One region of the Bradyrhizobium sp. SZCCHNR1093 genome, then DNA from elsewhere that is predicted to be linked to it. Evidence: riboswitches for the same ligand, from Rfam matches in the RefSeq annotation. Region 1 holds a riboswitch; the other holds the start of a gene.
What was found. Region 1 has a riboswitch for S-adenosylmethionine ahead of QX070_RS24855 (GNAT family N-acetyltransferase). Riboswitches for the same ligand answer to the same signal wherever they lie in the genome.
Positions count from the first base shown of each region.

Region 2: it holds a riboswitch for S-adenosylmethionine, as region 1 does, so the genes downstream of both, QX070_RS05630 (O-succinylhomoserine sulfhydrylase) here and QX070_RS24855 (GNAT family N-acetyltransferase) in region 1, are expected to answer to the same signal.

Region 1 is NZ_JAUHJJ010000009.1:63,800-69,636, forward strand. It holds gene arr (NAD(+)--rifampin ADP-ribosyltransferase) at 18-431, opposite strand; gene QX070_RS24845 (glutathione S-transferase family protein) at 554-1,186, opposite strand; gene QX070_RS24850 (hypothetical protein) at 1,533-1,799, shown strand; gene QX070_RS24855 (GNAT family N-acetyltransferase) at 2,026-2,496, opposite strand; SAM-I-IV-variant riboswitch at 2,542-2,651, opposite strand; gene QX070_RS24860 (energy transducer TonB) at 2,841-3,320, shown strand; gene hyi (hydroxypyruvate isomerase) at 3,464-4,255, opposite strand; gene gcl (glyoxylate carboligase) at 4,301-5,837, opposite strand, start outside.
Region 2 is NZ_JAUHJJ010000002.1:1,247-7,083, reverse strand. It holds gene QX070_RS05635 (2'-deoxycytidine 5'-triphosphate deaminase) at 15-1,121, opposite strand; SAM riboswitch at 1,234-1,313, shown strand; gene QX070_RS05630 (O-succinylhomoserine sulfhydrylase) at 1,390-2,598, shown strand; gene QX070_RS05625 (SGNH/GDSL hydrolase family protein) at 2,679-3,842, opposite strand; gene QX070_RS05620 (SGNH/GDSL hydrolase family protein) at 3,856-4,614, opposite strand; gene QX070_RS05615 (OpgC domain-containing protein) at 4,614-5,837, opposite strand, start outside.

The DNA of each region.
Region 1 (5,837 bases):
CGATGCCGCCGCGCCGTTCAGTCGATGATGCCCGGCCCTTCGGTCATCGCGCGCGCAACGCCCTCCTTCATCTGCTTCACCACCTCCGGCGCGTGCCCCTGCCACAGGACGACCTCGGCAATGACGCGCAGCGGCGCGCGGGATCGATGAGACCGCGTCGGATTTCCCGGGAACTTCTTGTCCGTCAGGTTCGGGTCGTCGACGAACGGACCGGTGGGCTCGACGACGTAGATCCGTCCCCGTCCGTCACCGGCAGCCAGCTCGGCGCCCCAGATCGCGGCATCCAACGTCGCCGTGAAGTAGACCCACGACAGCGGCTCCGCCTCGGTGAAATTGGAGGCATATCCGACCGCGATCATGTCGCCCGGCCGCAAATCGGCTCGCGTGCCGTGAAAGAAGGATTGTGCAAACACGGTCGCAACAGATGACATCGGTGACCTCGGATGGCGTCTTCAGCGGCCGTCATATGTCGCGGCGCGGCGTCGAATGCAAATGATCGTTTCGTCGGTTGAAGACTCTGTCGGCGAGCTACCCGCCTCTCTCGTTCCGCCACCTAGCTAGTCCACCAGCGCCGCGTGGCCTGGCACGTCTCCAGGGCCCGCTGATAGCCGGCACGGGCGCGCAGCCGCGTCATGTAGGCTTGCACACGATCATCGAACACGACACCGACGTTCTTCCGCGCCATTTCGAGCGCGTAGCCCACGGAAATGTCCGCTGCGGTGAACGCGTCGCCAGCCATGTAGGGCGCGTGCGCCAGTTGCCGCGTCACTAGGCTCAACCGGGTCGTGAACACGTTCATCGCCTGACGCGCGCTCCAGTTGTTGCGCTCGCTTTCAGGCGCAAGGTGCCGGGCTCCCGAAACGAAATAAAGCGAGGCTGCGAGGCCGGCCTCACCGAGGTGGAGAAACTGCTGATAGGCAGGAAAAGCAACATCATGTGCCGCGGGCGCCAGCGCTGTCGGCCCATACCGCCCCAGGATGTACTCCATGATCGCAACGGACTCGACCATCGTAACATCGCCATCGCGGATCGCCGGAATGAATCCGGCGGGATTGATCGCCAGGAACTCGGCGTCGTTCTCGACCCCGGCCAGGAGGTCCACGTCCCGAAGCCGGTATGGGAGTTCCATCTCTTCCAGCAGCCATACGACACGGAAGCCTCTGCCCTCTCCGAACACCGTGATCATCGTTCGCAACCTCCTCCGTTGTCCGCTCCCAGGACGGCCCTCCGTTCGTCAGCCCGACATACGGCCGGAGATTTTCTCAGCGGCTCCTCGAACTCCGGCTTGGCGCAGCACATCGTGATCAGACTCGAAGATGAAAAGACGCACTAAAGATGTCGGCGGCTAGCCCATCCCAAACCGTCCAAACAGGTGGGAGCACAGCCCGCTCTCAGGTCTGAAGCAGAAGCAGGCGACCAAGGCCCTCAATGGCTGCATTTGACCCATTGCGATCATCGCGGACTGCGGGCAAGGAAGGTTGCAGTGAACGAGGCGATGCTCGGACGCCTATCCGCGCGGTAGGGGAAATGAGATGGCGCAAGAAATTATTGCGGCAGCGGGCAATACGGAAGTCCCAGCGTATCTCACGCTTGTTGAACTCGGATATTCGGTCGACCGCCTCGATAAGGGCAGTGAAGAGCACTGGATCGCGAAGAAAGGGACGCTTGAGCTTGTTGCCGATGGCCCGCTAGAACTTCTCGGCCTCTGTCTCTTGAGAAGCGAACGTGGAGCACGCTGGCAGGCAGCCGATAGCGAGATCGACGGGTTCTTGAAACGATTTTACCCGTTGGATAGATGACCGGGATCGCCATCATGTCGTTTAGCGATGTCCGCTTATGTGAAGGGTTTCGGATGCCGGCCGCATGATTGACGGCGCGGCATATTCGGGCGGCCGGCGTCCGAAACCCTCCAAGGGAGGAAACCGCGCATGTTGAGCGGGGTGGCGCGGCAAGCGCTATGGGGATTTGAGCAATCTAAAAGCAGACTTGATCATCTATTCCTTGTCGGCACATCGCCCTCGACCATCATTTCGTCAGCCATCTCTCGAAGTACAAATTGATCGGGTTGGAAACGTAAGCGCCATACGCTGGGCACGGAACGAACCCCTTCGCCCGATAGAGCCTCTGGGCATCGGGAAGAAATTCCGTGGTTTCCAGCCGCAGAACCGGCAGCTTGGCGGTCAGGGCCGCTTCCACGACGCGCGTCAAGAGCCTGCTGCCTATTCCAGTTGCACGAACCTCGGTGACGACATACATGCGCTTCACCTCCCCGGTACCATCCGCGAACACCTGCAGCCCCGCACAGCCAACGGCTTGTCCGGCAATCCGCGCGATAAACATTTGCGTGTCGTCGTGCGCTAGCCGATCAATTGGAGAGCCGTGATTCCTTTCCACCCCGCAGACCTTGTTTAAGAAATCGTCCAGCGCGGTTACGAGGTTAATCAGGTCCTGGGACCTTGCATCGGCCGGCTCAATTTCGATTCTATCGACAGTCATTCTCGTCCCCTTCTTCGAAGAGAGGAGCGCATGACGCCGTGGTGGCTTGTCCCGTTTAGTTGCCGGACCGGCCACATCTTCTTCCGAAGGAAGAAAGCCACCTTGCTCGGGGAGCAGGTTGGCGCTGGGCGTCGGCCCAACTCTTGATGTTGGAGTTGACGATAGCTGGCACTATCGAGCTTGGCAAGCACGCCCCAGTTTGAGGAACAACGCGCGGCCGCTCCTGGCCCAACGCGGACCTTTTCAGCCGACGCTGGCGACGTACGGGACGGGCGCTTCGCGCAACTGCGCCATACCGGCAATTTTTGGTTGTGAATTATCTTCGCGTGTGATGGAATCCGCTTATGAACGCGAGAATTCCTTCGCTGGCCGGTCTGTTCGTACTGCTACTGGCTTCGGCGTCTTTCTCATATGCGCAAACGGAAAGTGTCGGCGCTCAGGCAAGCGCTCGCGAAGCGTGGAAAAAGAAGATTGTAATACTATTAGTGAGCAAGAGAACGTTTCCGCCAGGGGCGGCCGGTCAAAGTGGCACGGCCAAGGTCAAGTTTGTCATTGATCGGCAGGGGAAACTGATTTCCAGAGAACTGGTGGAAAGCGCCGGCTCCGAGTTACTCGATACGGCGGCCCTAAGTATGATTGAGCGAGCGGAACCATTTCCGGAGCCGCCCGCAGAGATGAGCGACGATAGCTTCACCTTTACGGTACCCATCAACTTTGCCAACAGGAAGCAGTTGCCTTGGGCAGGCGGACAATGGCCTGCTGAGTGGGTCGACGAGCAGAAGAAGATTGACACAAAAATTCACGGCATCTGTCGTGGCTGCTAAGGCGTGAGTGAAACTCACGCGCAACAACATTGAAGCTGCGCCATCCTGTAGCGCTCGATGCAATCCATAAGCCTCGCGTGAAGAGACAGGAGCGGCGGCATCTTCCTCGGCAGCAAACCCGGGCTGAATGGCACGTAGTAAACTCAGCTCGCGGGAACGATCGCGCGATCGGTCAGCCAGCCCAGCCCGTCCATCGTCGTCGTCCGCGGCTTGTACTCGCAGCCGATCCAGCCGCGATAGCCGATCGCATCCAGATGCCGGAACAGGAAGGCGTAGTTGATCTCGCCGGTGCCGGGCTCGTGGCGGCCAGGATTGTCGGCGAGCTGGATGTGAGCGATGCGGGCGAGATGCTTCTGCACGGTGCGCGCCAGATCGCCCTCCATGATCTGCATGTGGTAGATGTCGTACTGGACGAACAGATTGTCGGACTCGACCTCGGAGATCAGCTGCAGCGCCTGGGCGGTGCGGTTGAGGACAAAGCCGGGAATGTCGAGTGTGTTGATCGGCTCAATCAAGAGCTTGATCCCCTGCGCTTTCAGCGCGGTTGCCGCGAAGCGCAGGTTGCGGACCAGCACCTGGTTGAGCTCGCGCGGGTCGGCATCATCAGGCGCTATCCCGACGAGGCAGTTGACCTGGCGGCAGTCGAGCGCCCGCGCGTATTCGATGGCGCGACGAACGCCGTCGCGGAATTCGTCGACGCGATCCGGCAGGATCGCGATGCCGCGCTCGCCCGCGGCCCAATTGCCGGCGGGCAGATTGTGCAGCACCTGCGTCAGCCCGTGGCGCGCCAGCTGCTCGCGCAGCTCCGCCTTGTCGAAATCATACGGGAACAGATACTCGACGCCGCTGAAGCCAGCCGCCTTGGCGGCGGCAAAGCGGTCGACGAACGGAAGCTCGTTGAAGAGCATCGTGAGATTCGCAGCAAAGCGCGGCATGTCATGGTCCTCGAATTGGTCCTCGAATGAGAACGGTCGCTGCGATCAGGCCGGCTGCAAGGTGCGCGGCGGCTCGGCCGGGGTGTCGTCGACCGGCAGGTCGAGCACCTCCTCGAATTCGACGACGTTGTCGATCTCGGTCCCCATCGCAATGTTGGTGACACGTTCGAGCACGAACTCGACCACGACAGGCACCTGGTACTCCGCCATCCATTCGCGCGCGATCGCAAACGCCGCCTGCGCCTTGTCGGGATCGGTCACGCGGATGGCCTTGCAGCCGAGACCTTCGGCGACGGCTATGTGATCGACGCCGTAGCCGCCGACCTCGGGCGCATTGATGTTCTCGAACGACAGCTGGACCTGATAGTCCATCGAGAAGCCGCGCTGCGCCTGCCGGATCAGGCCGAGATAGGCGTTGTTCACGACGACATGAATGTAAGGCAGGTTGAACTGGGCGCCGACCGCGAGCTCCTCGATCAGGAACTGGAAATCATAGTCGCCCGACAGCGCGACGATCTCACGCTTCGGATCCGCGACGCGCACGCCGAGCGCGGCCGGCAAGGTCCAGCCGAGCGGCCCCGCCTGCCCCGCATTGATCCAGTTGCGCGGGCGGTGGACGCTGAGGAACTGGGCGCCGCCGATCTGCGACAGGCCGATGACGCTGATGTAGCAGGTGTCGCGGCCGAACGCCTTGTTCATCTCGTGATAGACGCGCTGCGGCTTGATCGGCACCTGGTCGAAATCGCTGCGCCGGAGCATGCTGCGCTTGCGGTCCTGGCACGCCGCGGGCCAGGCCTGCCGCTCGCGCAATTTGCCCGCCTTGCGCCATTCGCGCGCGACGCTGAGGAACATCTCCAGCGCCGCCTTCGCATCCGAGACGATGCCGAGGTCGGGGTTGAACACGCGGCCGATCTGGGTCGGCTCGATGTCGACATGCACGAAGCTGCGCCCTTTCGTGTAGGTCTCGATCGATCCGGTGTGCCGGTTGGCCCAGCGATTGCCGATGCCGAGGACGAAATCGGACTCCAGGAAATTGGCATTGCCGTAGCGATGGCTGGTCTGCAGGCCGACCATGCCGGCCATCAGCGCGTGATCGTCGGGAATGGCGCCCCACCCCATCAGGGTCGGCACGACCGGCACGTTGACGGTCTCGGCGAACGCGACCAGCAGATCGCTGGCATCGGCATTGATGACGCCGCCGCCGGCGACGATCAACGGGCGCTCGGCGGCGTTGAGCATCTCGAGCGCCTTTTCGATCTGCTTGCGGGTTGCGGCGGGCTTGTAGACCGGCAGCGGCGCATAGGTCTCGTCGTCGAACTCGATCTCGGCGAGCTGCACGTCGAGCGGCAGGTCGATCAGCACCGGCCCCGGCCGGCCCGAGCGCATGATGTGGAAGGCCTGGCTGAACACGCGCGGCACGAGCCCTGGCTCGCGCACCGTCACCGCCCATTTGGTCACGGGCTTGGCGATCTGCTCGATGTCGACGGCCTGGAAATCCTCCTTGTAGAGTCGCGCGCGCGGCGCCTGCCCGGTGATGCAGAGGATCGGGATCGAATCCGCAATCGCCGCATAGAGCCCGGTG
Region 2 (5,837 bases), on a different contig from region 1:
GCGCGCAGCCGGGCCTAGAGGCGGAAGTGCTTGGAGAGCTTCAGGCCCTGGGCCTGGTAGTTGGAGCCGATGCGGCTGCCATACATCGCGTTCGGCCGGGCCAGCATCTTCTCATAGACGAGGCGGCCGACGATCTGGCCATGCTCGAGGATGAACGGCACCTCGCGCGAGCGCACCTCGAGCACCGCGCGCGAGCCCTGCCCGCCGGCGCCGGCATAGCCGAAGCCGGGATCGAAGAAGCCGGCATAATGGACACGGAATTCGCCCACGAGCGGATCGAACGGCACCATCTCGGCGGCGTAGTCCGGCGGCACCTGCACGGCCTCCTTCGAAGCCAGGATGTAGAACTCGCCGGGATCGAGAATGAGGCTGCCGTCGGGTCGCGCCTTGATCGGCTCCCAGAACTCCTCCACGGCATAGCCGGCGCGGCGGTCGACGTCGACGACGCCGGTATGGCGCTTGGCGCGATAGCCCACATAGCCGTTGGCATTGCTGCCGGACAGGTCGACGGAAAGAGCGACGCCGCCGACGAGATCCGCATCATCGCGATCCACGAGCCGCTCGGCCTGATGCAGCGCGATCAGTTCGTCCTCCGATAGAACCGCGTCGCGGTAGCGGAAGCGGACCTGGGACAGGCGCGAGCCTTCGCGCAGCAAAACGGGAAACGTCTTCGGGCTGATCTCGGCGTAGAGCGGGCCGTGATAGCCCGCGCCGATCATGTCGAACCGTCGCGTGCCGTCGGCGATCACGCGGGTGAACACGTCGAGCCGCCCGGTCGAGCTCTTCGGATTGGCGGCCGCGACGATGTCCTTCGGCAGCGCGAGACTCTCCAAGAGCGGCACGATGTAGACGCAGTTGGTCTCCAGCACTGCGCCGTCGGCGAGCGCGAATTCGTGCAGCTTCAACTCGTCGATGCGCTCGGCGACCGTCGCGCCCGGCCCGGGCAGAAAGCTTGCCCGCACGCGATAGGCGATGTCGCCGAGCCGCAGGTCCAGGCTCGCCGGCTGGATCTGGCTTTCGACAAAATCGTATGCGGGGATGATCAGGCCAGCCTCCGCCATCGCCACGATCATGCGATCGGGGAGGATGCCGTGGGCGTCGGGGCTGAGCGAAAACGGCAAGACCTGATCCTTTGCAGGCGCCGGAACGGCGGCTTATCGAGCCTATATAGGGTCTTTTTACCGGTTATCCGATGGCTGGCTTGACGGAAAGGCCGGTTGCGACTATGAGCACGACTTATCCCGTGGTGATTTGAGCCGGCCGGCTTGCAGCCACGTTAAATAAGTCGCTAAACAGGCCGGGGACGATTGTGATCCCGGCCGTGAGGAGTTTTCCCAGGCCGGTTTTTTTGTGCCCATCGCTGGAGGCGGTGGTCACGATGGAGGTCACATGTCGAAGTCCCCCGCGAAGGCCCCGGCGTCGTTCGCCCGCTATCGTCCTGAAACCCGTCTGGTGCATTCCGGCACCTTGCGTTCCGAATTCGGCGAGACCGCCGAGGCGCTCTATCTGACGCAAGGCTTCGTCTACGCCACCGCCGAGGAGTGCGAGGCGCGCTTCAAGGGCGAGGATCCCGGCTTCATCTATTCGCGCTTCTCCAACCCGACCACGGCAATGTTCGAGCGCCGCATGATCGAGCTCGAGGGCGCCGAGGCCTGCCGCTCGGCCGCAACCGGCATGGCCGCAGTCACCACGGCAATCCTCGCTCCCCTCCGTGCCGGCGATCACGTCGTCGCCGCCAAGGCGCTGTTCGGCTCGTGCCGCTACGTCGTCGAAGATCTCTTGCCGCGCTACGGCATCGAATCGACCCTGGTCGATGGGCTCGACCTCGACCAATGGCAGAAGGCGGTCAGGCCGAACACCAAGTCGTGCTTCCTGGAGAGCCCGACCAATCCGACGCTCGACGTGATGGACATTCCCGCGATCGCCGAGATCGCGCACGCCCGTGGCGCGCGACTGATCGTCGACAACGTGTTCGCGACCCCGATCTGGCAGAGCCCGCTCGCGCTCGGCGCCGACGTCGTGGTGTATTCCGCGACCAAGCACATCGATGGCCAGGGCCGCTGCCTCGGCGGCGTGATCCTGTCGTCGGAGGCGTTCATCGCCGAGCACATCCACAATTTCATGCGCCAGACCGGTCCGTCGATCTCGCCGTTCAACGCCTGGGTCCTGCTCAAGGGCCTGGAGACCTTGGCGGTGCGCGTGCGCGCGCAGACCGAGACGGCGGCGAAGGTGGCCGACTTTCTCGCGGCGCATCCGAAGATCTCGCGGCTGATCTATCCCGGCCGCGAGGACCATCCGCAGGCGGCGACCGTGCGCAAGCAGATGCGCGCCGGCTCGACGCTGGTCGGCTTCGAGGTGAAGGGCGGCAAGACCAGCGCCTTCCGTACGCTCAACGGCTTGAAGCTCGCGCGCATCTCCAACAATCTCGGCGACGCCAAGACGCTGGTCACGCATCCGGCGACGACGACGCATCAGCGGCTGACGCCGGAGGCACGCGCCGAGCTCGGCATCAGCGAGGGCTTCATCCGCTTCTCCGCCGGGCTCGAGCATGCCGACGACCTGATCGAGGATCTGGATGCGGCCCTGAGGGCCGCGTAGCGAATGGCCGCATAGAGAATGGCGAATAGGGCGTACCGATTGCATCCTATTCGCTACTCGCTATTCCCTACTCGCCACTCTCACATCGGCCGATAGGTCAGCACGTTGGCCGGCGTGTTGATGCCGAGCTTGACCTGGCCGACCGAACGGATGATGTCGTCGCCGAGCAGCTGGGCGAAGCAGGCATAGCCCCAATCGCTCATGTGCAGACCGTCCGAGATCACGAACTCGTTGATCGGGATCGCCTGCCGCTCGTGCCAGTCGCGCATCACCTCGAAGCGCGGGAAGATGCCGGCGTGATGCAGCTCGGCGATACGCCCGAGCAGCTTGTTCATGCGGCTGGCGTTCTCCGAGCGCTCGTTGACGCGCGGGGAATATTGCAGGTCGACCAGCACGACATCGGAGGCCGCCGCCTGGATCTTGGCGACGCCGTCATCGACCAGCTTGGCGGTCTCGGCGGGATCGAGATCGCGCAGTACGGCATTGGTGCCGACCTGCCAGATCACGAGATCCGGATGCCGGTCGATCACCGACGTCTCCAGCCGCTTCATCATCTCCGGCGCATCCTCGCCGCCGACGCCGGCATTGATGACGCTGATGTCGACCATCGGATATTGCCGGCGCAGCTGCGCGGCAAGCCGATTCGGATAGGTGTAGTCCGGCGCGCTCGCGCCATAGCCCTGCGTCGACGACGAGCCGAAGGCGACGATGACGACCGGCAGGCCGGAGGCGAGCTTGTTGGCGACGTGCGGCAGCGAAATGAAATTCTTCTTGGCGACGCCCTTCGGCGTCAGGCACGGCACGCGGTTGAAGATGTCGGTGGCCGACTTCGCGACCTGCTTGACCTTGTCGATCGCCCGCTCGGTGATGCTGCGCGACGGCGGCGTCGCCGCGACGGCCTGCCCGGCTGCAGCCGGCGGCTGTGCATCCGTCATGGCCGGCGCGGTCGTCGCCGCAGGCGGCGAGGTCGTGGCCGCCGGGCGCGCCACGGCGATCGGCCCGGGCACCTGATCGCTCGCCTGCGCCACCGTGACGTGACCGATGCTCGGTCGCAGCCCGCTGATCAGCGGAGCCTTTGGATCGGAGCTCTCCACATCGGAAAGCGCGGCGGGCGCAGCCGGCGCTGCGCTCTGCGCCCGTAGCTTCTGCGGGCTCAGCGCGAGGGCGATGGCAATGGCAATGACCGCAACGGCCGAAAGCTTCTCCCATGTCCCGGAGACGCGGTGACACTCATTCGACGTCATGAACGACATAACCCTAGTTCTGCTGCGCCGGCCCGATATGCGCCGCGTCGATGATGAACTTCGACAGCGCCCGGCCGAGGCAGTCATGAACCTGCTTGGCCAGCTCGACTCCGTGCGTCGGATTGAACAGGTCGAAATCGCCCTGCTCGTTCCATTGCCGCATGATGGCAAACCGATCGAACAGCGGAATGTCCCGGTGCTGCGCCACCACACGCATGTTGTCGACATAGGGCGGCACGGAGATCAATGTCTCCGTCCGCGGACTGTATTGCAGGTTCATCAAGACGACGTCAGCTCCCGCTTTCTGCAGCGTCGCCACACCGTCGTCGACCGCCTGCCGGAACTCATCAGGATCGATCGACCGCATGGCGTCGACCGTGCCGGTCTGCCAGATGACCAAATTAGGCCTTTTTCCTTCCACCAGTTTAACGAGATTGCCCGCGACCTCCTCGGCCGTCTTCTTGGGCTGCAGCTCGATGCTGAGATTGACGGCGACGGTTGGCAGCTTGTCCTTCAACGCAGCCTGCAGACGGGCGGGGTAGGCATTGGCGTCGGACGTGCTGACAATGGAGGATGACCTGCTTCCGACGACGAGAATATCCAGCGTGCGGCCGTTCTTGACGGCGTCTGCAACCTTCGGGAGCGGGCTCTCGGTGGTCAGCAGGTAGGCCGGCACCTCGCAGTTCTGCGGCGCCTCTTCCGCGCGCGCAGAGGCCGCCAGCGAAACAGCCAGCACTGCGATACCAAACCTTAACCACGAGACGGACTTCATCAGCCCCCTCCCGCCAGATCGGCGTTGCTGCGCGCACCTTTTCGCGTCGCGCCCTTATCGGCCTCACGCTTGTACCACGAAATCAACGACGCCACCCCCCACATGATGAGGATGCCGCAAAGGCTGATCACCGCGTGCATCATGGCGCCGCCGGACACTTCGGCAAGGACGAAGTGGCCCGCAAACGCCAGAAACACGCCGAGACAGAAGATCTCGAGCGAGTGTTGCCCACAGACAATCAGCGGACGCAGCCACGGCGACTTCAAGAGCGGCCAATCCTTGCGCAAATAGTGCACGGTGAGTGCTGCGAGTGCGAGAAAATGCGCGAAACGCAACACGTCAAGGTCGGTCTTGTCGATCGGATACATCCACTGCTCGATTCGGCGCGGCATCAGATGGCCGAGCTGCGGAATGTACCAGGTCAGGGTCACACAGAAGGCCGCGACCAGATAGGCGACGCAGAGCCCGAGCGTGATCGGCGAGTTGATGATGCGCGACATGCGCCGCGCGCCGCCGAGCGCGCACCAGGCGCCGAACACGAACAGCAATTGCCAGGCGAACGGATTGAAGGCCCAGAAGCCGTTGGGATAGGCCGTCAGATAGAGATCGAGCTCCCAGGTCACGGCATAGAGAATGACGGATAGGCCTAGCGTCACGTCGGGCCGCCAGCGCATCAGCCACAGGATCAACGGCAGGAACAACATCAGCACGATGTAGAGCGGCAGCACGTCCATATTGACGGGGCGGAAGCGCAGGATCAGCGCCTGCACGATGGTCACGTCCGGCTGCTTGAGAAAATCCATGATTCCCATCTCTTCGGTGTAGAGCGGGTTCTCGAAGCTGGTCGCGACGTAGGAGATCTCGGCGAGGAAGATCGTGAACAGGAAGACGTGGGCGACGTAGATCTGCCAAACGCGGCGCAGGATGCGCGCGGTTGCGACGATGAAACCGGCATCCTGCATCGCCCGGCCGTAGACGAACGCCGCCGTGTAGCCTGAGATGAAGATGAAGATCTCGGTGGCGTCGGAGAAGCCGTAGTTGCGGAGCGTGAACCAGGTCAGCAGGTTCGGCGGCAGATGGTCGATGAAGATCAGCCATAGCGCCAGCCCGCGAAACAGGTCGAGCCGCAGTTCGCGCTCGCCGACCGCCGGGAAGGTGATCGCAGGGACGGCGGTGGTGGCGGTGTTGGCGGGTGCAGCGGTGACGGCCGGCGCAGCCGCGAC